DNA from 4 places in the Telluria sp. RT2P19 genome. Region 1 is predicted to be linked to each of the others. Evidence: predicted binding sites of a transcription regulator. Region 1 holds the regulator's gene; each other region holds the start of a gene.
What was found. The regulator LexA, encoded in region 1, represses DNA repair genes until DNA is damaged. The targets are predictions, from matches to a motif close to ACTGTATNNNNATACAGT.
Positions count from the first base shown of each region.

Region 2: the regulator LexA is predicted to act here: its motif matches at 2,179-2,196, upstream of AC56KW_RS03815 (putative DNA modification/repair radical SAM protein).
Region 3: the regulator LexA is predicted to act here: its motif matches at 2,194-2,211, upstream of dinB (DNA polymerase IV).
Region 4: the regulator LexA is predicted to act here: its motif matches at 1,446-1,463, upstream of recA (recombinase RecA).

Region 1 is NZ_JCASIL010000010.1:89,606-94,736, reverse strand. Features, by position in the region: gene AC56KW_RS14010 (replicative DNA helicase) at 1-1,056, opposite strand, end outside; gene rplI (50S ribosomal protein L9) at 1,166-1,618, opposite strand; gene rpsR (30S ribosomal protein S18) at 1,657-1,947, opposite strand; gene priB (primosomal replication protein N) at 1,978-2,268, opposite strand; gene rpsF (30S ribosomal protein S6) at 2,310-2,705, opposite strand; gene lexA (transcriptional repressor LexA) at 2,989-3,618, shown strand; gene AC56KW_RS13980 (tetratricopeptide repeat protein) at 3,678-4,394, opposite strand; gene AC56KW_RS13975 (cystathionine gamma-synthase family protein) at 4,515-5,131, opposite strand, start outside.
Region 2 is NZ_JCASIL010000002.1:364,027-369,157, forward strand. Features, by position in the region: gene AC56KW_RS03810 (UdgX family uracil-DNA binding protein) at 1-940, opposite strand, end outside; gene AC56KW_RS03815 (putative DNA modification/repair radical SAM protein) at 937-2,166, opposite strand; gene AC56KW_RS03820 (SEL1-like repeat protein) at 2,270-3,841, opposite strand; gene AC56KW_RS03825 (putative bifunctional diguanylate cyclase/phosphodiesterase) at 3,848-5,131, opposite strand, start outside.
Region 3 is NZ_JCASIL010000005.1:110,684-115,814, forward strand. Features, by position in the region: gene AC56KW_RS08640 (catalase) at 1-28, shown strand, start outside; gene AC56KW_RS08645 (recombination-associated protein RdgC) at 89-985, opposite strand; gene dinB (DNA polymerase IV) at 1,060-2,148, opposite strand; gene AC56KW_RS08655 (hypothetical protein) at 2,440-2,583, opposite strand; gene ltrA (group II intron reverse transcriptase/maturase) at 2,865-4,226, opposite strand; gene AC56KW_RS08665 (TonB-dependent receptor) at 4,685-5,131, opposite strand, start outside.
Region 4 is NZ_JCASIL010000002.1:307,241-312,371, reverse strand. Features, by position in the region: gene AC56KW_RS03545 (sensor histidine kinase) at 1-501, opposite strand, end outside; gene AC56KW_RS03540 (response regulator) at 498-1,232, opposite strand; gene recA (recombinase RecA) at 1,526-2,602, shown strand; gene recX (recombination regulator RecX) at 2,675-3,142, shown strand; gene AC56KW_RS03525 (DUF2889 domain-containing protein) at 3,579-4,142, shown strand; gene sucC (ADP-forming succinate--CoA ligase subunit beta) at 4,210-5,131, shown strand, end outside.

The sequences.
Region 1 (5,131 bases):
CTCGGAGGCGCGGTTGTCGCCCGGCTTGGAACCCTGCATCAGCTGCAGGTAGTCGACGATGATGAGCCCGAGCTTGCCGCACTGGCGCGCCAGGCGTCGTGCCCGCGCGCGCATCTCGATCGGATTCAGTGCCGGCGTTTCATCGATGTAGAGCTGGGCATCGTTCATCTTCTGGATGGCGTGCGTCAGGCGCGGCCAGTCCTCGTCGTTCAGGCGGCCGGTACGCAGGCGGTGCTGGTCGAGCTGGCCGACCGAGCCGAGCATACGCATGGCCAGCTGGGCGCCGCCCATCTCCATCGAGAACACGGCGACCGGCAGGCCGGCCTCGATCGCGACGTTCTCGCCGATATTGACCGAGAACGCGGTCTTGCCCATCGACGGACGGCCGGCGACGATGACCAGGTCGCCCGGCTGCAGGCCGGACGTCATGCGGTCGAGGTCGATGAAGCCGGTCGGCACGCCGGTGATCTCACCCTGGTTTTCGCGCGAGTACAGTTCGTCGATGCGCTCGACCACCTGGGTCAGCAGCGGCTGCACCGCCAGCCAGCCCTGGGCGCCGCGCGCGCCCTGCTCGGCGATGGCGAAGATCCGCGATTCCGCCTCGTCGAGCATCTGCTTGACTTCCTTGCCCTGCGGATTGAAGGCGTTGCCCGAGATGTCGTCGGCGACGGTGATCAGCTGGCGCAGGATGCCGCGGTCGCGCACGATCTCGGCATAGCGCCGGATATTCGCGGCCGATGGCGTGTTCTGCGCCATGGCGTTCAGGTATTGCAGGCCACCCATGTCGTCGGCCTTGCCGAGCTGGTTGCAGGCTTCATAGACCGTGATCACGTCGGCCGGCTTGCCGGCATTGATCAGGCGGACCATCTGTTCGAAGATGATGCGGTGATCGTAACGGTAGAAGTCTTCCGCGTGCATGAAGTCGGCAATGCGGTCCCAGGCGGCATTATCGCGCAGCAGGCCGCCGATGACGGATTGCTCTGCTTCGATGGAATGCGGGGGGATGCGCAGGGCTTCTATTTGCGGGTCGAGGGGTGCTGCGTTCATGGGCGGCATTATACCTTCTCCTGTCACACGGCTGTCATAATTGGTGAGTTTCAAAAGCAAAAAAGCCGGGAGAACCCGGCTTTTTCGTGCACTGCTTTTACTTCAGTTCAGCATTCGCTCAGGCAGCTTCGCCCACGACAGCGATGGTGATTTCCGACACGACGTCGGTGTGCAGGGCGACTGCAACCGGGAATTCGCCGGTGGTTTTCAGCGGGCCGGTCGGCAGGCGAACAGCTGCCTTCTCGACTGGGAAGCCCTGCTTGGTCAGCGCTTCGGCGATGTCCGCGTTGGTGACCGAACCGAACAGACGGCCGTCGACGCCGGCCTTCTGGCCGATGGTGACGGTCAGGCCGCTCAGCTTGTCGCCTTGGGCTTGGGCGGCTGCCAGTTTCTCGGCGGCTGCTTTTTCCAGTTCGGCGCGCTTGGCTTCGAACTCGGCGACGGCGCCGGCGGTAGCGCGGCGGGCCATCTTTTGTGGGATCAGGAAGTTACGTGCGTAACCATCCTTGACTTTGACGACGTCGCCCAGGTTGCCGACGTTGATAACTTTTTCCAACAGAATAACTTGCATGTTTTATCTCCAGGATATCTGACTGTCGTGACCGACGATTAACCGTGATGCAGGTCGGTGTACGGCAGCAGCGCCAGGTAACGGGCGCGCTTGATGGCGGTGTCGACCTGACGCTGGTAGTGCGCCTTGGTGCCGGTCAGACGTGCTGGCATGATCTTGCCGTTTTCCTGGACGAAGTCCTTCAGGGTGTCGACGTCTTTGTAGTCAACCTGCTCAACGCCAGCGGCGGTGAAGCGGCAGAACTTCTTGCGCTTGAACAGCGGGTTCTGCTGTTTGCGCTTGAGTTTTTCTTTAGCTTTGTTTTTGTCGAACTTTTTACCGAATGCCATTTGAGGCTCCTGTATATCTAAATTGCCGAACTAGGCGGCACTGAAATCAATGATGTGAAACACCAGGGCTTTGCTGTTGCGGTTTTTCCGTGCGAGGAAGCCATCGAAGCGGTAGCTGGCGCCAAGTTCGGCGCTTTGGAACCTGCCCGAAATCTCGCCCGCGGCGAACGCGGGGACTTCGAACTCGACCAGGCGATCGATCCCCGCCTCTCGCTGATGCGAACTGTGCATCAGGATGGCTGAAACGATCGGCACGCCGGCCGGGGTGTAGCGCAGTACGTCACGCTCGGCGATGGTCGCCACGAGCTGGAGCTGGTTCACCCGGTTCTTCTACTGCTTGCTGCTGGATTCCTGGGAAAGACTTAGGCAGCGGCAGCGGCTGGAGCTGCTGCAGGAGCGGCTGCTTCTGCGCGGTGGCTCTTGGCTGCGTCTTCGCGCTGCACCGATTTCATCATCGGCGACGGTGCGGTTTCTGCTTTCTTCATCTTGACGGTCAGATGACGCAGGACGGCATCATTGAACTTGAATGCGGTTTCCAGCTCGACCAGGGTCTCGTTGTCGCACTCGATGTTCAGGCAGATGTAGTGTGCTTTCGGCAGCTTCTGGATCTGGTAAGCCATCTGGCGGCGACCCCAGTCTTCCACGCGATGGATGTTACCGCCGCGGCTGGTCACCGTGGCCTTGTAACGTTCGATCATCGCCGGGACTTGCTCGCTCTGGTCCGGATGGACGATAAAAACGATTTCATAATGACGCATGCATTACTCCTTGAGGACGTTTTAAACAAATGCCCACCTCGGCGTCAAGACGAGTGTGGGAAGGGAACAGCCAGCTAGTATAGCGTGGATTGGGCGAAATGGGAACATGGCCGTCAAGACCTGCGTTTCCAAGTGCCCCTCACTCGACAATTACACTGGACAAGCGCGGGTTTTTCGTTTCTTGTGCGCTTTTTTTGCGCTTTTTCGTGTATATCCCTTGCGTATAGCAGAATACTGTACAAAAATACAGTCTACCTCTACAACCCGTTTCCGCAAGATATTTATGCTCAAGCTCACTGCAAGGCAAGAACAGATCCTTAACCTGATCAAGGAAGCGATCGAGAACACGGGTTTCCCTCCGACCCGGGCCGAGATCGCATCCGAACTGGGTTTCCGCTCGGCCAATGCGGCCGAAGAACACCTGCAAGCGCTGGCGCGCAAGGGCGCGATCGAGATTTCGCCGGGCACTTCGCGCGGCATCCGCCTGGTCGGCGCCACCGCCGTGCAGATCCCGATGCCGCCGCCTTCCCTGATGTCGCTGCCGCTGGTCGGGCGCGTCGCCGCCGGCAATCCGATCCTGGCCCAGGAACACGTCGAAGCGACCTATAACGTCGACACCGCGATGTTCGCGGCGCGGCCCGACTTTTTGCTGAAAGTAAAGGGCTGGTCGATGCGCGATGCCGGCATCATGGATGGCGACTTCCTGGCGGTCAAGAAAATCGACAGCGCCAAGAACGGCCAGATCGTCGTCGCCCGCCTGGGCGAAGAAGTCACCGTCAAGCGCTACCGCAAGACGGGCGACCTGGTCGAGCTGCTGCCAGAAAATCCCGACTTCAGCGTGATCCAGGTCACGCCAGACGAAGAGTTCGCGCTCGAGGGGCTGGCGGTTGGCTTGATGCGTAGCTGGAACTAATCGGCAGTATCTGCTTCAAGTACCTGCGCCGGCCATGTGCCGGCGCTTCCTTTTGCAGCCTAGTTCTTGGCCTTGTTGACCACTGAATTGTGCTGCTCCACGAAGGCTTCGGTCGCGCTGCGCCAGGCGGCGAAATCGGCCAGCACCATCTTCGAATTGACTTTCGCGCCTTCGGCGATGTTCTGGCGCACCTGTTCCAGGTAGGCGGTCGAGGCTTCCGTTTCCTGCTTGTTCATCAGCTTGGCGATATCGGGCGGGATGCGCTTGGTCAGCGGCGACTGCGCGTTCAGGTTGGTCACCATCTTGTTGTAGCAATCCTGCCAGTTGGTCACCGCCTTGTTCACCCGCTCGATGTCGTCGTTCACCTTCGACACCGCCGGGATGCGGGGCGACGGGCAACGGTATTCGCCCGACTGCAGGTCGGCGCCGTCGTAGCCCTTGATCCAGTAATCGATCTCGGCGCGGCGCTCCACGCGCTGCTGCATGACCGCGAGCGAATCGGCAGCGACCTTGTTGCCCTTGGCGGCCGACTTTTCAAACAGCTCCCTGGCCCTGGCTTCGTCGACCGCGCCGGCTTCGCCGTACCAGTACATCTGCCCCAGTTGCTGCTGGGCTTGCGGATTGCCGGCGTTGGCCAGCCTGGTATAGATCTTGAGCGCGCCGGCGTAGTCTTTTTTCTCGAACAGGGCGTTGGCATCCTCGAGCTCGCCTGCGAAGGCGGCGCCGCCGGCCACCATGGCGACCGAAAGGGAGAGGCAGGACAGGAATCGTTTCATGGGCACTTGGCAAGGCTGGGCTGGTAAAAGTCCATGATAGCCGTGTTTTACGGCTGGGCTCAACCGCAAATATGACAAGACCGGCTATCGCCGGCCCCATCAACCCATCTTTTACTCGCCTTACGCGTCCAGCGCCTGGCGGAAGTCGCCGACCAGGTCGTCCGTGTCCTCGATGCCCACCGACACCCGGATCAAACCTTCCGCGATGCCCATGCTGGCGCGCCGCTCGGGCCCCATCTCGAAGAAGATCGTGTGCGCCACCGGGATCACGAGGGTCCGGTTGTCGCCCAGGTTCGACGCCGGGATTGCCAGTTGCAGGCGGTTCAGGTAGTCGAACGGATCAATCTCTTGCTTGAGCTCGAAACTGAGCAGCGAGCCACCGGAACGGAACAAGGCCTTGACGATCCCGTTCTGCGGATGCGATGCCAGGCCCGGATAATGCACGGCCGCCACGCGCTCGTCCGCTTCGAGCATCGTCGCCAGCGCCAGCGCGTTGGCGCTGGTGCGTTCCATGCGCAGCGCCAGCGTCTCGGCCCCGACCGCGATGTGGTGCGCCGCTTCCGGCCCCAGCGCGGCGCCGAAGTCGCGCAGCGCCTTGGCGCGCAATTGCGCCATGCCTTGCGCGGCAGGTGCCTGCCTGCGAAAGTTCTGGGCGATGTTCGGATACCCCGCCCAGTCGAACAGGCCGGTATCGGTCAGTGCGCCACCCAGCGCGATGCCATGCCCGCCGATCGACT
Region 2 (5,131 bases), on a different contig from region 1:
GGATCGTGCGACCGCCGCGCCGCCCCACCGCCTCGACCTGGCCGATGCGGCGCGCACCGAGGCCGGCCTGGCTCACCAACGCAGGCACCAGCGCGCCCTCGGGCAGGTTCTTCCAGAAGCGCGATGGGATGTGGCTGTTCATCACCTGCGTATTCAGGCGCGCCGGATTGAAGATGCTGCGGTAATAGGTCAGCCATAGCGCTTCGCCCGCATCATCGAGGTCGGCCGCGCTCGACATCAGGGGACCGGCATGGTGCAGGGTGGCGCCGTCCCACAGCACGCTGGCGTCGGGCGTGGCGATCATCCAGGTCACTTTGCCCATGCGCGCGACAAAGTGCTCGGCCACCTGGGGCAGGACGTCGTGGCCAGGTTCGAACCAGGCCACGAAATGGGGCGCGCCGGCCTCGGGCGGCCGTTCGCGGAATCGAATGTAGGCGTGCATATCGTGTACCTCGCGGCGCACCGCCTTGACCATCGTGTGCAGCCGCTGCCCGTCCGGATCGGCGGGCGATTGCACATCGTGCTCGCCCTGTTGCCAGCGCCAGATCACCCGGTACAGGAAGGCCCAGCGGTCGCGATCGCGGTAGCAGGCGGCGGTCTGCAGCATCTCCATCAGGGAGCGAGGGACATGCGGCCTTGGCGCCGTTGCGTTCGAAGGCTCCTGCTCATCCGCGGGCGTATTCGCTTCGGCCGGGGTGGACAGGAGGTCGCCCCCATTATGCGCAGCCTCGATCGCGGCCGGCGCACCCGAGAACAGGTCGGCGCCCGGCGCGCCCCAGGTCACCGCCTCGGGCGGCACGCCGGCGCGCAGCAGTTCGCGCGCCACCGCACGCCAGGTGGTGAAGCCATCGACCAGCAGCGGCTGACCGGCGCGCACGCTCGCCACCGCCGTGGCGGCGAGGGACGCGGCGCGGGCCTGGGTGCTGGCAAGCGGGTTCATGCCGCCTGCAATTCGGGCCACAGGTTCATCTGCTGCGGCGCGTCGGCCATGTGCTTGCGCAGCAGGTCGGAACTGGTCGCGCCCTGGGCCGGCTTGTAGTCGGCGGTGACGACGAAGGGCGCCAGCTTCTTGAGGCTGCAGCGCAGGCGGGACAGGTCTTCCCAGCGGATGCGGCGCAAACGGCGCAGCTCGACCAGGCGCTTGGCGTTGCGCAGGCCGATGCCCGGGATGCGCGGGATCAGCGACGCATCGACCCGGTTCAGGTCCATCGGGAAGTGCTCGCGGTTGCTCAAGGCCCAGGCCAGCTTGGGATCGATGTCCAACGCCAGGTTGCCCGTCTGCGGCATCAGTTCGCCGGCCGTGAAGCCGTAGCCGCGCAGCAGGAAGTCGGCCTGGTACAGGCGGTGCTCGCGCAACAGCGGCGGCGGCGCCAACGGCACGCTGCCGGGGCTGTGCGGGATCGGGCTGAAGGCCGAGTAGTACACGCGCTTGAGCTTGTAGCTGCCGTACAGCGTCTCGGCCGTGTTGAGGATGGTGTGGTCGTCGCTGGCGTCGGCGCCGACGATCATCTGCGTGCTCTGGCCGGCCGGCGCGAAGGCCGGCGCCTTCGGTTCCTCGGCCTTTTCGTCGAGCTTGCGCCGGATCGAGCCCATCGCCAGCTTGATCGTGTGGACGCTTTTTTCGGGCGCGAGGCGGGTCACGCTGTCGTGGGTCGGCAGCTCGATGTTCACCGACAGGCGGTCGGCCCAGCGCCCCGCCTCCTGGATCAGCAGCGGATCGGCGTCGGGAATCGTCTTGAGGTGGATGTAGCCGCGGAACTGGTGCACCTCGCGCAGCTGGCGCGCCACGGCGACCAGCTGCTCCATCGTGTAGTCGGCCGACTGGATGATGCCCGAACTGAGGAACAGGCCGTCGATGTAGTTGCGAAGATAAAAATCCTGGGTCAGCTTGACCACTTCATCGACCGCGAAGCGCGCCCGCGGCACGTTCGAGGTACGCCGGTTGATGCAGTACTGGCAGTCGTAGATGCAGAAGTTGGTGAGCAGGATCTTGAGCAGCGAGACGCAGCGGCCGTCCGGCGTGTAGCTGTGGCAGATGCCCATGCCGGTGGTGGCGCCCAGGCCGTCCTTGCCCTCGGAACCGCGCTTGGGCGCACCGCTGCTGGCGCAGGATGCGTCGTACTTGGCCGCGTCGGCCAGGATTTCGAGCTTGTCGTTGAGTTCCATCGCGCGCGCATGACTGTATGGACATACAGTATAGCGCGCAGCGCTTGCCCGCAGGTGCGCTGGCGCAGCCTCGCGCACCCGGCGACGGTTCAAATGCGGTGCGTCAAGCCGAAATCATGCGCTCCGCCTGGGACAACTGGTGTGCTTCCATCCGGCCCGCGATCCGTGTCAGGTAGGCGGTGGCCTGCGTTACGCCAGCGCCGCTGGCCCGGTGCAGCCAGGCATAGGCCTCGACCAGGTCGCGCTGGGCGCCCTGCCCGGTCGCATACATCACCCCGAGGTTGAACTGGGCCCGCGCATGGCCCTGGCGCGCGGCGCACAGGTACCAGAAGTGGGCAGCCTCGTAGTCGCGCTCCGCGCCCTTGCCGCAGTCGTAGCGCAGCCCCAGCTCGAACTGCGCCAGCGCGTGCTTGTGGTCGGCCGCCTTGTGGAACCAGTCGGTCGCCTCGAACGGGTCGCCCGCCTCCTGGCGGTCGAGCAGCGCGCCGACCATGTACTGGGCCGGTGCATAATCCTGGCTCGCCGCGCGCCGGTACCAGGCCAGCGCCTGCATGCTGTCCTGCTCGACCCCATTGCCCGCTTCATGACGCAGGCCGAGGTCGAACTGGGCCCGCAGGTGACCCTGCTCGGCCGCCTTGCGGTACCACTGGGCGGCGAGGCCCGGGTCTGGCTCGACGCCATTGCCGGCATCGATCAACTGCCCCAGCTGATACTGGGCCGCCGGTAGGCCCTGCTCGGCCGCGCGGCGGTACCAGTCGGCCGCCTGCGCCGCATCGCGCACGACACCCTGGCCATGCTCGTAGCGCATGCCGAGGCTGTTCTGGGCGCCGGCATGACCCTGTTCAGCGGCGCGCCGGTACCACGCCAGGGCCAGTGCCTCGTCGCGCGGCACGCCGTGGCCGGTGTCGTACATCAAGGCGAGATTGAACTGCGAGCTCGCATGTCCCTGCGCGCCGGCGCGGCCATACCACTGGATCGCCTGCGCGCTGTCCTGGGCGACGTCCTGGCCCTTGTCGTAGCGCAGTCCGAGGTTGAACTGGGCCGGCGCATGGCCCTGTTCGGCCGCCTTGCGCATCCATGCCAGCGCTTCGGCCGCGTCGCGCGCCACGCCCTGGCCGGCGTCGTAGCGCAGGCCCAGGTTGTATTGCGAGCGAATATAGCCCTGCTCCGCCGCGCGCCGGTACCACGCAAGCGCCGCCTCCTGGTCTTGCGGCACACCCTTGCCGGTCTCGAACATCATGCCCAGGTTGTGCTGCGCGCCCGGTTCGCCCTGTTCCGCGGCCTGGCTGAACCAGTGCAGCGCCTGGCCCACGTCGTTGGCCACGCCATGGCCCTTTGCGTACAGCCAGCCCAGGTTGTATTGGGCCGGCGCGTAGCCCTGCCCGGCAGCGAGCCCGTACCAGTGGGCCGCCTGGGCGAAATCCTGCTCCACGCCCTGGCCCTTCTGGAACATCACGCCGAGGTTGTACTGGGCCTGCGCCAGGCCGCCGCTGGCCGCCATCCGGTACCAGACCAGGGCCAGCTCGTCGTTCCTGGGCACGCCCTGGCCATTGACATACATGAAGCCCAGGCTGTGCTGGGCCTGGGCCACGCCGCGCTCGGCCAGCGACTTGACACGCAAGAACTCAGCGCTATACGTCTGTGTATCGCTCGATTGCGGCGAGGCGGCCGGCATGGTCGGTCAGGCCTGTACCGCGCGCAGGCTGGCGCCGACCGACTGGGTGCGCAGCGCGGCCATGAAGTCGTGCAGCGAGATCGGGCGGTAGAACAGGTAGCCCTGCATCGTCAGGCAGCCGTTGGCGCGCAGGTAGCGCGCCTGCTCGTCGGTCTCGACGCCTTCGGCGATCAGGTTCAGCCCCAGGCCGCGCGCGATCGAGATGATCGCCAGGATGACCGGATAGTGGCCATCGTCCTGGTGGATCTCCTTGACGAAGGACTGGTCGATCTTGACGGTATGGATCGGAAAGCGGTGCAGGTACGACAGCGACGAATAGCCAGTGCCGAAATCGTCGATCGCGATCGACACCCCGAGCTGGCACAGCCTGTTGAGCTGCTCGATCGCATACTGCGGGTTGCGGATGCAGATGTTCTCGGTGATCTCGACCTCGATCTGCTGCGGCGAGATGCCGTAGCGCACCAGCGCGCCGCGCATCTTTTCGAAGAAGTCGCCGCGGTCCAGGTATTGCGGCGACAGGTTGAGCGACAGGCGGATCTCGCCGCCGCCGATCGCATTCCATTGCAGCATGTCGCGGCACAGCGCGCCGATCATCCAGTCCGAGATCGGCAGCATCAGGCCGTTCTCTTCGGCGAACGGCAGGAACTCGCCGGCCGACAGGCGGCCGCGGGTCGGATGGTTCCAGCGCATCAGCGCTTCGGCGCCGGTGATGCGGCCGGTCATGGCGTCGATCTGCGGCTGGTAGAACATCTCCAGCTCGTCGTGCTCGAGCGCGCGGCGCAGCGCCTGCTCCAGCGCGATCTTCTGGTGCGACACCTCGAGCATCGAGTCGTGATAGAAGCTGTGACCGTTCTTGCCCAGCGCCTTGACCTGGTACATCGCGATGTCGGCGTGGCGCAGCAGTTCGTCGATCGATTCGCCATCCTTCGGATAGATCGCGATGCCGATCGAGGCCGAGATGTGCACCTCGTGGCCATCCAGGTCGAACGGTTCCTGCAGCACTTCGAGGAATTTATCGGCGACCATGCGCGCGTCGTCGCGGTCGCGCAGTTCGGGCAGCACGATGGTGAATTCGTCGCCGCCCTGGCGCGCCAGGGTGTCGCCCTTGCGCAGGCATTCCTTCAGGCGGTTCGCGGCCTGCTGCAGCAGCTCGTCGCCTTTCACATGGCCGAGCGTGTCGTTCACCAGCTTGAAGCGATCGAGGTCGATGAACATCACCGCGAGCTCGGTCTGCTTGCGCTTGGCCTGGATCACGGCCAGGCCGAGGCGGTCCTTGAACAGGATGCGGTT
Region 3 (5,131 bases), on a different contig from region 1:
CAGCGACGAAGTCGCCGCGGCAAAATGATGTGACGCTGAACACGGTGGGGTGGAAGGCCAAGCCGTCCACTCCACCGCCAGTTACTGCTTACGCCTTGGCTTCGCCGCCCAGGGCCTCGACCACATCGGCCAACAGCTTGGCCAACTCACCCGTCATCAACACGATATCGTTATCGAAACGCTCATCGTCGTTATACGTTGGGCTCTCGCCTTCCTTGATCACGTCCAGCGGCTTGATGCCCTTGATCGCCAGCGATTCGGTCAGCACGAAGCTGACGCGGTCGTTCCAGGTCATGGCCAGGCGGGTGCACTGCTTGCCGGCGGCAATGTGGCGGCGGATGTCGTCCGGTTCCAGCGTGTGCTTCACGTAACGCACGGCGGCGCGGCTTTCGCCGGTCGCGCGCAGCTCGGTGTCCTGGTCGATCGTGAAGCCGTACGGCGCTTCGTCGGCTTCCAGCCAGCCGGTCATCACGGCCACCGGCGACTTCTGCACGCGCAGCGACTCCAGCGGCATCTTGTCCACGGCCTTGAGCAGCAGCTTGACGACGTCGTCGGCCTTGGCCGGGCTGGCCGCATCGACCACCAGCCAGCCATTGACCGGGTCGATCCAGGTCCAGACATTGCTGCGCAGGGTGAAGGCGCGCGGCAGCAGTTCGTCGGCCACGCGTTCCTTCAGTTCTTTCATCGCCTTTTTGCCAGGCGGGAAGCCTTGCTGCTCTTCCATCTCGGCCGCCTTGGCCTTGGCCACCTGGTTGATGACCGATGCCGGCAGCAGCTTCTTTTCGGTGCCCAGCATGATCAGCATCTGCTTGTTGACCACGTGGACCAGGCCGCCATTCGGGCGCGGCGCATCCCAGCCCTGGCGCAGCAATTCATTGCTGGTGGCAGGCACGAAGCTCTGCGGCTCGAGGGCTTTTTCCAGTTGTTCAGGGGTGTAGGCCCATGGGGCCGGCAGACGGTAAATCTGTAGATTCTTGAACCACATAGGTTATCCGGTTGTGTCAGTATTTCAAAGGATCGATATTCTACGCTGCTATATGGCAACGTCGCATAAAAAGCTCAGGACCTTATCGAATCGTCCAGAACGTCGTCGAACAGCCGCAGCTGCTCGACAGTCTCGGACTCGCCCAGGCGCACGCCCACGCCCAGCAGGCGCACCGGACGGCTGGCGCGGGCCCAGCCGGTTTCCATCAAACGCGCATAGGTCGGGATATGTGGCGCGTACCCCACGCACTCGACCGTGGTCTGCTGGAAGTCCGAAAATTTGATTTTCACGAACAGCTTGCTGATGAATTTTTCGGCATTCGCGCGCTTGATCCGGCCCAGCAAATGCTCATACAGGTCGGGCAACAGCTTGATGCAGCCGGCCAGGTCGGGCACGTCGGGCGTATAGGTTTCTTCGGTGCTGATCGACTTGCGCTCGCGCGAGACGTTCACTTCGCGGTGGTCGATGCCGCGCGAGAGGTCGTGCAGGCGCGCGCCGAAACTGCCGAAGTGTTCCTGCAGCTGGTCCAGGCTCCAGCCGCGCAGGTCGGCGCAGGTCTGCAGGCCGAGCCGGCTCATCTTTTCGGCCGTCACCTTGCCCACGCCGTGGAGCTTCTTGACCGGCAGCGCCGCGACAAAGGCGTCGACTTCGTCGGGCCGCACCAGGAACAGGCCATCCGGCTTGTTCCAGTCGCTGGCGATCTTGGCCACGAACTTGTTCGGCGCCACGCCGGCCGAGGCAGTGATGCCGACGGTCTCGAAAATGCGGCGCCGGATCTCTTGCGCGATCAGGGTCGCGCTGCCCTTGCAGTGCGGGGAATCGGTGACGTCCAGGTAGGCCTCGTCGAGCGAGAGCGGCTCGACGATCTCGGTGTAGTCCTGGTAGATGTCCATGATCTGGCGCGAGGCGATGCGGTACTTCTCCATCGCCGGCGGAATGACCAAGAGGTCAGGACACAACTTGATGGCGGTGGCGGTGGCCATCGCCGAATGGATGCCGTAGCGGCGCGCCTCGTAGTTGCAGGTCGCGACCACGCCGCGCTGGTCGGGCCGGCCGCCGACCGCCAGCGGACGGCCGCGCAGCGACGGATCGTCGCGCATCTCGACCGACGCATAGAAGCAATCGCAATCGCAGTGGATGATTTTTCGGGCTGGGGCGTTCACGCTGGCGAGGCCGCCCCATGGCTTGATTACCGTCTGGGGTCGAACACTGTAATTGCATACAGTATCGTTCGAAATGCCGTTTGGCGCAAGCCGCCGGCGCACCAGGCCGGCGCCGGCGGCAGAAACGCCTTGCGTCGACCGCCATCCGCCCGGATGAAAACGCGTCCGTCGCGAAGACAGGGACCCAGTGGCTGCAGCGCTATCGAGACGCTGGCGACATTGGTTCCCGCCTGCGGGGACGACGTGCGAGACTGCTCTACATCCGAGACGACGCTTCTTACCAGCCGAGATTCACCGTGTACTTGCCGTTGGTCGCGCCAGTACCACCGCTGTAATGCCGGTCACCGTGGCGTTGCCCGCGCCGACCACATCGGCGGTGGCGAGGGTGTTGTTCGCCTCGCTCTCGGCCAGGGTCGTGGCGGCGGCGGCGTCCACGATGCCGGCGCCGCCCGAGCAGCTAGCCGGGAGGGCGCGCGTCGTCGACTTGAGCTTCGCTTCGATATCGTCGGGGGGTCAGGTTCGTGTTCAGCGCCAGCATCAGCGCCGCCACGTCGACCACGTTGCCGTAGTTCGAATACGAAGCGCACCTGCCGGTGCGGCTGCATGCATGTCGCCGACATTCGGGAATCGGGATAGGGGCGGCCAGATAGCTGGCCGGTCCCCTCCCACACCACCCGGCATGCGGGTCCCGCACCGGGCGGTTCGAGTAGTTGAGGTTAAGTGAGACGAGGCATGCCAAGTCGGTCAAAGTAGGCAATCGTCAGTCCGTTGTTCAGTGCATATCGGCTGTTGCGCCACCAGCGGCGGCTGTTCGCTGCCACCAATACCGCCACCTTCGGTTTCGCACCTAGTTTCAGCAGCTCCCGGTAGATCGTCGTGCCCCGCTTCCATTGCCGTAAGTGGATTGCACGCATCCGGTGGCGCATCCATTCGTCCAGCTCTCGCAGGATTCTTGGAGTTTGCGCCAATCCGAAGTAGCCCTTCCATCCCAGTACATAGGGACGTAGCCGTTCAATTACCTCACTAATGCTGCGCCCTCCAGACCGGCGAGTGAGTTGCCTGATCTTTTGCCGGAACGCTACAAGCGCAGGTTTTGACACTGCCCGCTTAACCTCGCATTTCGGTGCTGCCCAGAAGGCATAACCCAGGAACTTGCGGCCAAACGCACTGCTTACCGCACTTTTCGATTCGTTGATCTTCAAGTGCAGCTTGTCATACTGACGCCTGAGCAGGGCCATCACCCGCTCGCCAGCCTTACGACTACGAACGTATACGTTGCAGTCATCAGCATAGCGAGCGAAACGGTGCCCCCGTCGCTCCAGTTCTCGATCCACCTCATCGAGTGGCACATTGGCCAGCAGCGGCGAGAGCGGACCACCTTGCGGCGTTCCCTCGGCGCGCTCGACCACCACACCGCCATCCATGATTCCTGCGTTCAGGTAGGCGCGTATCAGCCGAATCACTCCGGCATCGTGCACACGTTTACTCACACGGTCGATCAGGATGTCGTGGTTGACTCGATCAAAGAACTTCGACAGATCGACATCAACCACAGTGCGGTAACCGTCCTGCACGTACTGCTGTGCCGCGAGCACAGCGTCACGCGCACGACGACCGGGCCGGAACCCATGGCTGTGCTCACTGAAAGTGGGATCGATCAGCGGTTGCAGCACCTGCAATAGTGCTTGCTGAATCAAACGGTCCGTCACGGTGGGTATCCCCAGTTCACGCTCGCTTCCGTCCGGCTTCGGAATGCCGACGCGCCGTACCGGCAAAGGCCGATACGTGCCTTCCATCAGTTGTTGCTGAATGGTCGGCCAAGCGTGCTTCAGGTGCTGTCCGGTCTGGGCAATGTCCAGACCATCGACGCCTGCGGCTCCCTTGTTCGCCTTCACGCGTTTCCACGCGCGTTGCATGTTCTCCCTCGCGAGCGCTTGCGTGAGCAAGTCTCGCCCCGCATCTTCCATCTCTTGTCGTGGGAATCGTGTTTCACCACTGGACGCTTTGGACGAGGCTTCACCCCGCCTTACCACGACCCGCTCCGCTTGTGCGGACATCTGATGCCGTACACGATTCATCGACAAGGTGTCAGATACTCCTACTCGTTCGGCCCTTCGCCCATACTGCGGCTACTACGGCCTCTGCTGACTTCTCGCTCCGGTTTTTTTTTCTCCGTCGCCCTTTCAGGCGCGAGGCGAGATCTCCCCAAGTAAGAACGCACTCCTTCCCTGCACAACCGCCGGATCTACGCCACTTCGCCTTGACCACAAGGGCTTCGCGGTTATTGGCCCGCTCGCCCTGCTCGGCAGCGCCTTGTATCCGATTCTTGTTCATCGGCTCGCAGTTTCGATCCGTGCGCCATTGCATGCAATGGCTCCCCACGGTCGGTCACCCTTCCGCAGTTGCGCTTCACTTCGCTCACTGTGGTCAGCTCGCGGCGGGACTTTCACCCACAAGAGTGCGCCCATGCTGGGCGCACCAAAAAAAGGCCGCGCAATGCGCGGCCTCTTGCTCGATGAGCAGGCGCTCTAAACGATCAGAAATTGCCTTTGAACTGCATACCCCACTGGCGCGGCTCATTAGTGAAGCCGGTCAGGTTGTTGAAGTCGATGGCGCCGGTGATGCGGCGCTGGTCGAGGATGTTGCGGCCGAACGCGGCGACTTCGTACTTCCCATCAGCGAAGATATAGCCGACGCGCACGCCGCCTTCGGTCAGGGGCGCACCGGTGAACTCGGTGGCCTCGTACAGGAAGAAGTTGATCTTGCTGCGGTACGACCAGTCGGTGAAGACGTACAGCTCGCCATCACGGAACGGCACGCCATAGCGGGCAGTCGCGTTGAAGGTCCAGCGCGGCGCTTGCGGCAGCGGGTTGCCGTCGATGATCACGCGGCCGGCGGCGTTCAGCGGATTGGTGATGGTGCACTGTGCGCACTTGTTCACCGACAGGCTGGCGTCGCGGATCTGCGTGTAGTTGTAGCTGGC
Region 4 (5,131 bases), on a different contig from region 1:
CCGGATCGGCGTGCCGTGGATGCTGTCGTTGCGGAACTCGACCGCGCCGCTGCGCGCATGCTCGTCGGCCGCGTTCGGCCTCGGCTGCGGCAGGTCGCGGTCGCCGTCCAGCAGCTCGCCGTTGGGGCCGGCCAGCAGGTAATACACGCTGTCGACGTCGTCGGCGCGCAGGATGTCGCGCCCGGAAGGATGCAGCTGGCCTGCGGCCTTGCCGCCCACGCTGCGGATCTGCTGGCCCAGCACCGTGACCCGGTCTTCCAGGGCGTCATCGAAGGGCTGGTTGGCGATCGACTTGGCGACCAGGTACGTGATGGCGATGCTCATCGGCCACAGCAGCAGCAGCGGGGCCAGCATCCAGTCGAGGATCTCGCCGAACAGCGAATGCCGGATGTTCTCGTCCGGCTCGGGATTGGGCGGGACGTAGGTCGGCTCGGCCGGCGCCGGGACGAACGCAGGCCCGTGCGCAGGCTCGCCCGTGAAACCGGCGTCGCGTTCGTTCACCTGTCGGCGACGCTGGCCGCCGCCGCCGATGCGGCGCGCTCATTGGAGGCAGCCGCGGCGGCCTCGGAGAATTTCTCGAGGCAGTAGCCGAGGCCGCGCACGGTGGCGATACGCACGCCGCCGACCTCGATCTTCTTGCGCAGCCGGTGCACATAGACCTCGATCGCATTGTTCGAGACTTCCTCGCCCCATTCGCACAGGTGGTCGACCAGCTGCTCCTTGGACACCAGGCGGCCGGTGCGCGCCAGCAGCACTTCGAGCAGGCCGAGTTCGCGCGCCGACAGGTCGAGCATCTGGTCGTTGATATACGCGCTGCGGCCGACCTGGTCGTAGACCAGCGGGCCGTGGCGCACCATGGTCGGGCCGCCGCCGGCGCCGCGCCGGGTGAGGGCGCGCACCCGCGCCTCGAGTTCGGACAGGGCGAACGGCTTGGCCATGTAGTCGTCGGCGCCAAGGTCGAGGCCTTCGACGCGCTGCTCGACGGAATCGGCGGCGGTCAGGATCAGGACCGGCAGCAGCGAGGCGCGCGCGCGCAGGCGGCGCAGCACCTCGAGACCCGACATCCTGGGCAGGCCGAGGTCGAGGATGAGGAGATCGAACTCCTGGGTGGAGAGGGCGGTGTCGGCATCCTGGCCGTTCTTGACGTAATCGATGGCGTAGCCGGACTGGCGCAGCGAGCGCGTCAGGCCGTCGGCAAGTACGCTATCATCTTCAGCGAGCAGAATTCGCATGGTGGCACCTCGGTTGACAGTTGAAAACGCCGTTTCCGCGCAGGCGGGAACCCCATTTTCTGGCATTGTGACGGCGTGCGCCATCAGTAGTTGGCGCAGGACCTGGACCCCGCCTTCGCGGGGATGACGTGTATTGTGTTTGATTTGTCGCAACAATGCGAGCCTCGACCATTTTATTGACAAAACCACCACGTATTAGTGCTTGCAAAAACCACTGGATTTTTATACAGTACTGGCTCTTGAAGTGCGCGTGCGCGCCCACACCTTGCCTACTCCACGATTGAAAGTACACCATGGACGACAAAAAATCCGCATTGAACGCCGCTGAAAAGGGCAAGGCGCTGGCAGCCGCCCTGGCGCAAATCGAAAAGCAGTTCGGCAAGGGCTCGGTCATGCGCATGGATGCCAATGCGCCGGTCGAAGAAGTGCAGACTGTTTCCACCGGCTCGCTGGGCCTCGACATCGCATTGGGCGTCGGCGGCTTGCCGCGCGGCCGTATCGTCGAGATCTACGGCCCTGAATCGTCGGGTAAGACCACCCTGACGCTGCAGACCATCGCCCAGATGCAAAAACTGGGTGGCACCTGCGCCTTCATCGACGCCGAGCACGCGCTCGACGTGACCTATGCCCAAAAACTGGGCATCAACCTGAGCGACCTGCTGATCTCGCAGCCAGACACCGGCGAACAGGCACTCGAAATCACCGACGCCCTGGTGCGTTCGGGCAGCGTCGACCTCGTGGTCATCGACTCGGTGGCGGCACTGACGCCGCGCGCCGAGATCGAAGGCGACATGGGTGACTCGCTGCCGGGCCTGCAGGCGCGCCTGATGTCGCAAGCGCTGCGCAAGCTGACCGGTTCGATCAACCGCACCAACACCCTGGTGATCTTCATTAACCAGATCCGCATGAAGATCGGCGTCATGTTCGGCAGCCCGGAGACCACGACCGGCGGTAACGCACTGAAGTTCTACGCCTCCGTGCGCCTGGACATCCGTCGTACCGGTTCGATCAAGTCGGGCGACGAGGTGATCGGTAACGAAACCAAGGTCAAGGTCGTCAAGAACAAGATCGCGCCACCGTTCAAGGAAGCCCACTTCGACATCCTGTACGGAGCAGGCACCTCGCGCGAAGGCGAAATCCTGGACCTGGGCGCCGACAACAAGATCGTCGAGAAGGCAGGCTCGTGGTACAGCTATAACGGCGAGCGCATCGGCCAAGGCAAAGACAACGCCCGTCAGTTCCTGGTGGATCGCCCAGCCCTGGCGCGTGAGATCGAGAACAAGGTCCGCGCCGCCCTGGGTGTGCGCGAACTGCCGCCGGCAGCGCCAGGCGACGGCGACAAGCCGAAGCTGCAGGCTGTCGGTGAGTAATCGCCTGGTGCGGGCCGCACGGCAGGGTAGCGCCGTGCATGTCCGCACCAAGTCGTTGTCGACGGTGACCTCATGCCCGCACCCGTACTGAGCCTCAAGGCGCGCGCGCTGCGCTACCTGTCGCAGCGCGAACACAGCCGGTTCGAGTTGCGGCGCAAGCTGGCCAAATATGCGCAAGAGGACGAAGACGTCGACGCCCTCCTCGATTTCCTCGAAAAGAATAACTGGCTGTCGCAAGAACGTTTTGCCGAGTCTCTGGTCAACCGTAAGGCCAGCCGCTACGGCAATAGCCGTGTGGTGGCCGAGCTGCAAAGCCATGGTGTGACCGGCGATGCGCTGGTCGAGATCAAGGCGGGACTGTCCGACAGCGAGACCGCGCGCGCCATCGAAGTCTGGCAGCGCAAGTTCGGCACCGTCGCCACCGATGCGGCGATGCGGGCCAAGCAAATGCGTTTCTTATTGCAGCGTGGCTTTTCCCAGCGCGCGGCCAAGGTGGCCATGCAGGGCAGCCCAGCGGACGATGAATTCGATGCCGACTGATGGCTGTCGATCTGTCCATATGACTACGCCAGGCGCCAGCGTGGAGCGTCATCCCCGATATGCCTAGGGCATATTCCTCAACGGGCGATGGCGCTGCACGCTGGCGCTTTTTTGTTTTCTGCTCATTCTTGGTAGTCGATTGATCCTGGTCAAACGACATATCTTTCATTCACGCTGTGAATGGCGTATTTTATCTCGCTAAAGACAGGTGAATAATATCAACGGCAAACGTGCCGTCATGTTTCCTGCAAGTGCGTTCAACTCCCCGTAGTTTCCCATAGTGACCTTTCTTTCCCATGCGCCGCTGTGGACGCTGTGCTAAACTTTGCGGGTTTAAGCAGCGCCGCATGAGCGGTTGTTGTCGCAGAAGCTGCGGCAACGTGCACGTAGCACACCGGCTGCATCACTAACCGCCGTCTCGACGGCACTGGTATTTATGCCTTTGTCACCTCCCGTATCGCGCTCGCTCCGGCATACGCGCGCCATCACAGTCGAAGCGTTCGCGCGCGACGATGGCTTGTGGGACCTGGACGCCAATATCCGCGATGTGAAGACGCGTACTGTCGCGCTCGCTTCCGGCGAACGGCCCGGCGGCACGCCGGTGCACGACCTCAAGCTGCGCGTGACCATCGACCGCGAGCTCAACATCGTCGAAGCCGAAGCCGCATCCGACGCCGTCCCGTATCCGGGCTATTGCGATACCATCGGCCCTGCCTACAAGAAGTTGATCGGGCTCTCGCTCGTGAACCATTTCCGGTTGCATCTGAAAGACCGCCTATCCGGCGTGCTCGGCTGCACCCACCTGACCGAATTGGCACAGGTACTGCCGACCGCAGCCCTGCAAGCCTTTGCTGACGACAATGTCGATGCCCCAGGTGGGCTCGGCGGCTCGTCAACCGACCGTCCATTTGAGCTCGACCGTTGCCATGCCCTGCGCAGCGACGGCCCTGCCGTGGCCAAATACTACCCACGCTGGTCGATCAAGGCCGTCTCGGGTTAGCGTTCGTCGTTTTTATTTTGTAGTTCAACCGTATTTCTAATTCAGTAATAGAAGAAGGGAAGCCAGCATGAAGATCCATGAGTACCAGGGCAAAGAGATCCTCCGAAAATTCGGAGTGACTGTTCCGCGCGGCATTCCGTGCATGTCGGTCGAAGACGCTGTCAAAGCCGCTGAAGAGCTGGGCGGTCCGGTCTGGGTCGTCAAGGCACAGATCCACGCTGGTGGCCGTGGCAAGGGCGGTGGCGTCAAGGTCGCGAAGTCGATCGAGCAAGTCAAGGAATACTCCGAGCAGATCATGGGCATGCAACTGGTGACCCACCAGACCAGCCCTGAAGGCCAGAAAGTGCGTCGCCTGATGATCGAAGAAGGCGCCGACATCAAGCAGGAACTGTACGTTTCGCTGGTCACCGACCGCGTCACCCAGAAGGTCGTGCTGATGGCCTCGTCGGAAGGCGGCATGGACATCGAAGAAGTCGCCCACAGCAACCCGGAAAAAATCCACAACGTCGTGATCGACCCGGCCGTCGGCCTGACCGACGCCGACGCCGATGCCGTCGCCGCCAAGATCGGCGTGCCGGAAGGCTCGATCGCCGACGCGCGCGCCAACCTGCAAGGCCTGTACAAAGCCTACTGGGATACCGACGCATCGCTGGCCGAAATCAACCCGCTGATCGTTACCGGCAGCGGCAAGATCATCGCCCTGGACGCGAAATTCAACTTCGACGCCAACGCGCTGTTCCGTCATCCAGAGATCGTCGCCTACCGCGACCTGGACGAAGAAGATCCAGCCGAAGTCGAAGCATCGAAGTTCGACCTGGCCTACATTTCGCTCGACGGCAACATCGGCTGCCTGGTCAACGGCGCCGGCCTGGCCATGGCCACCATGGACACCATCAAGCTGTTCGGCGGCGAGCCGGCCAACTTCCTGGACGTGGGCGGTGGCGCCACGGCCGAGAAAGTGACCGAAGCCTTCAAGATCATGCTGAAGA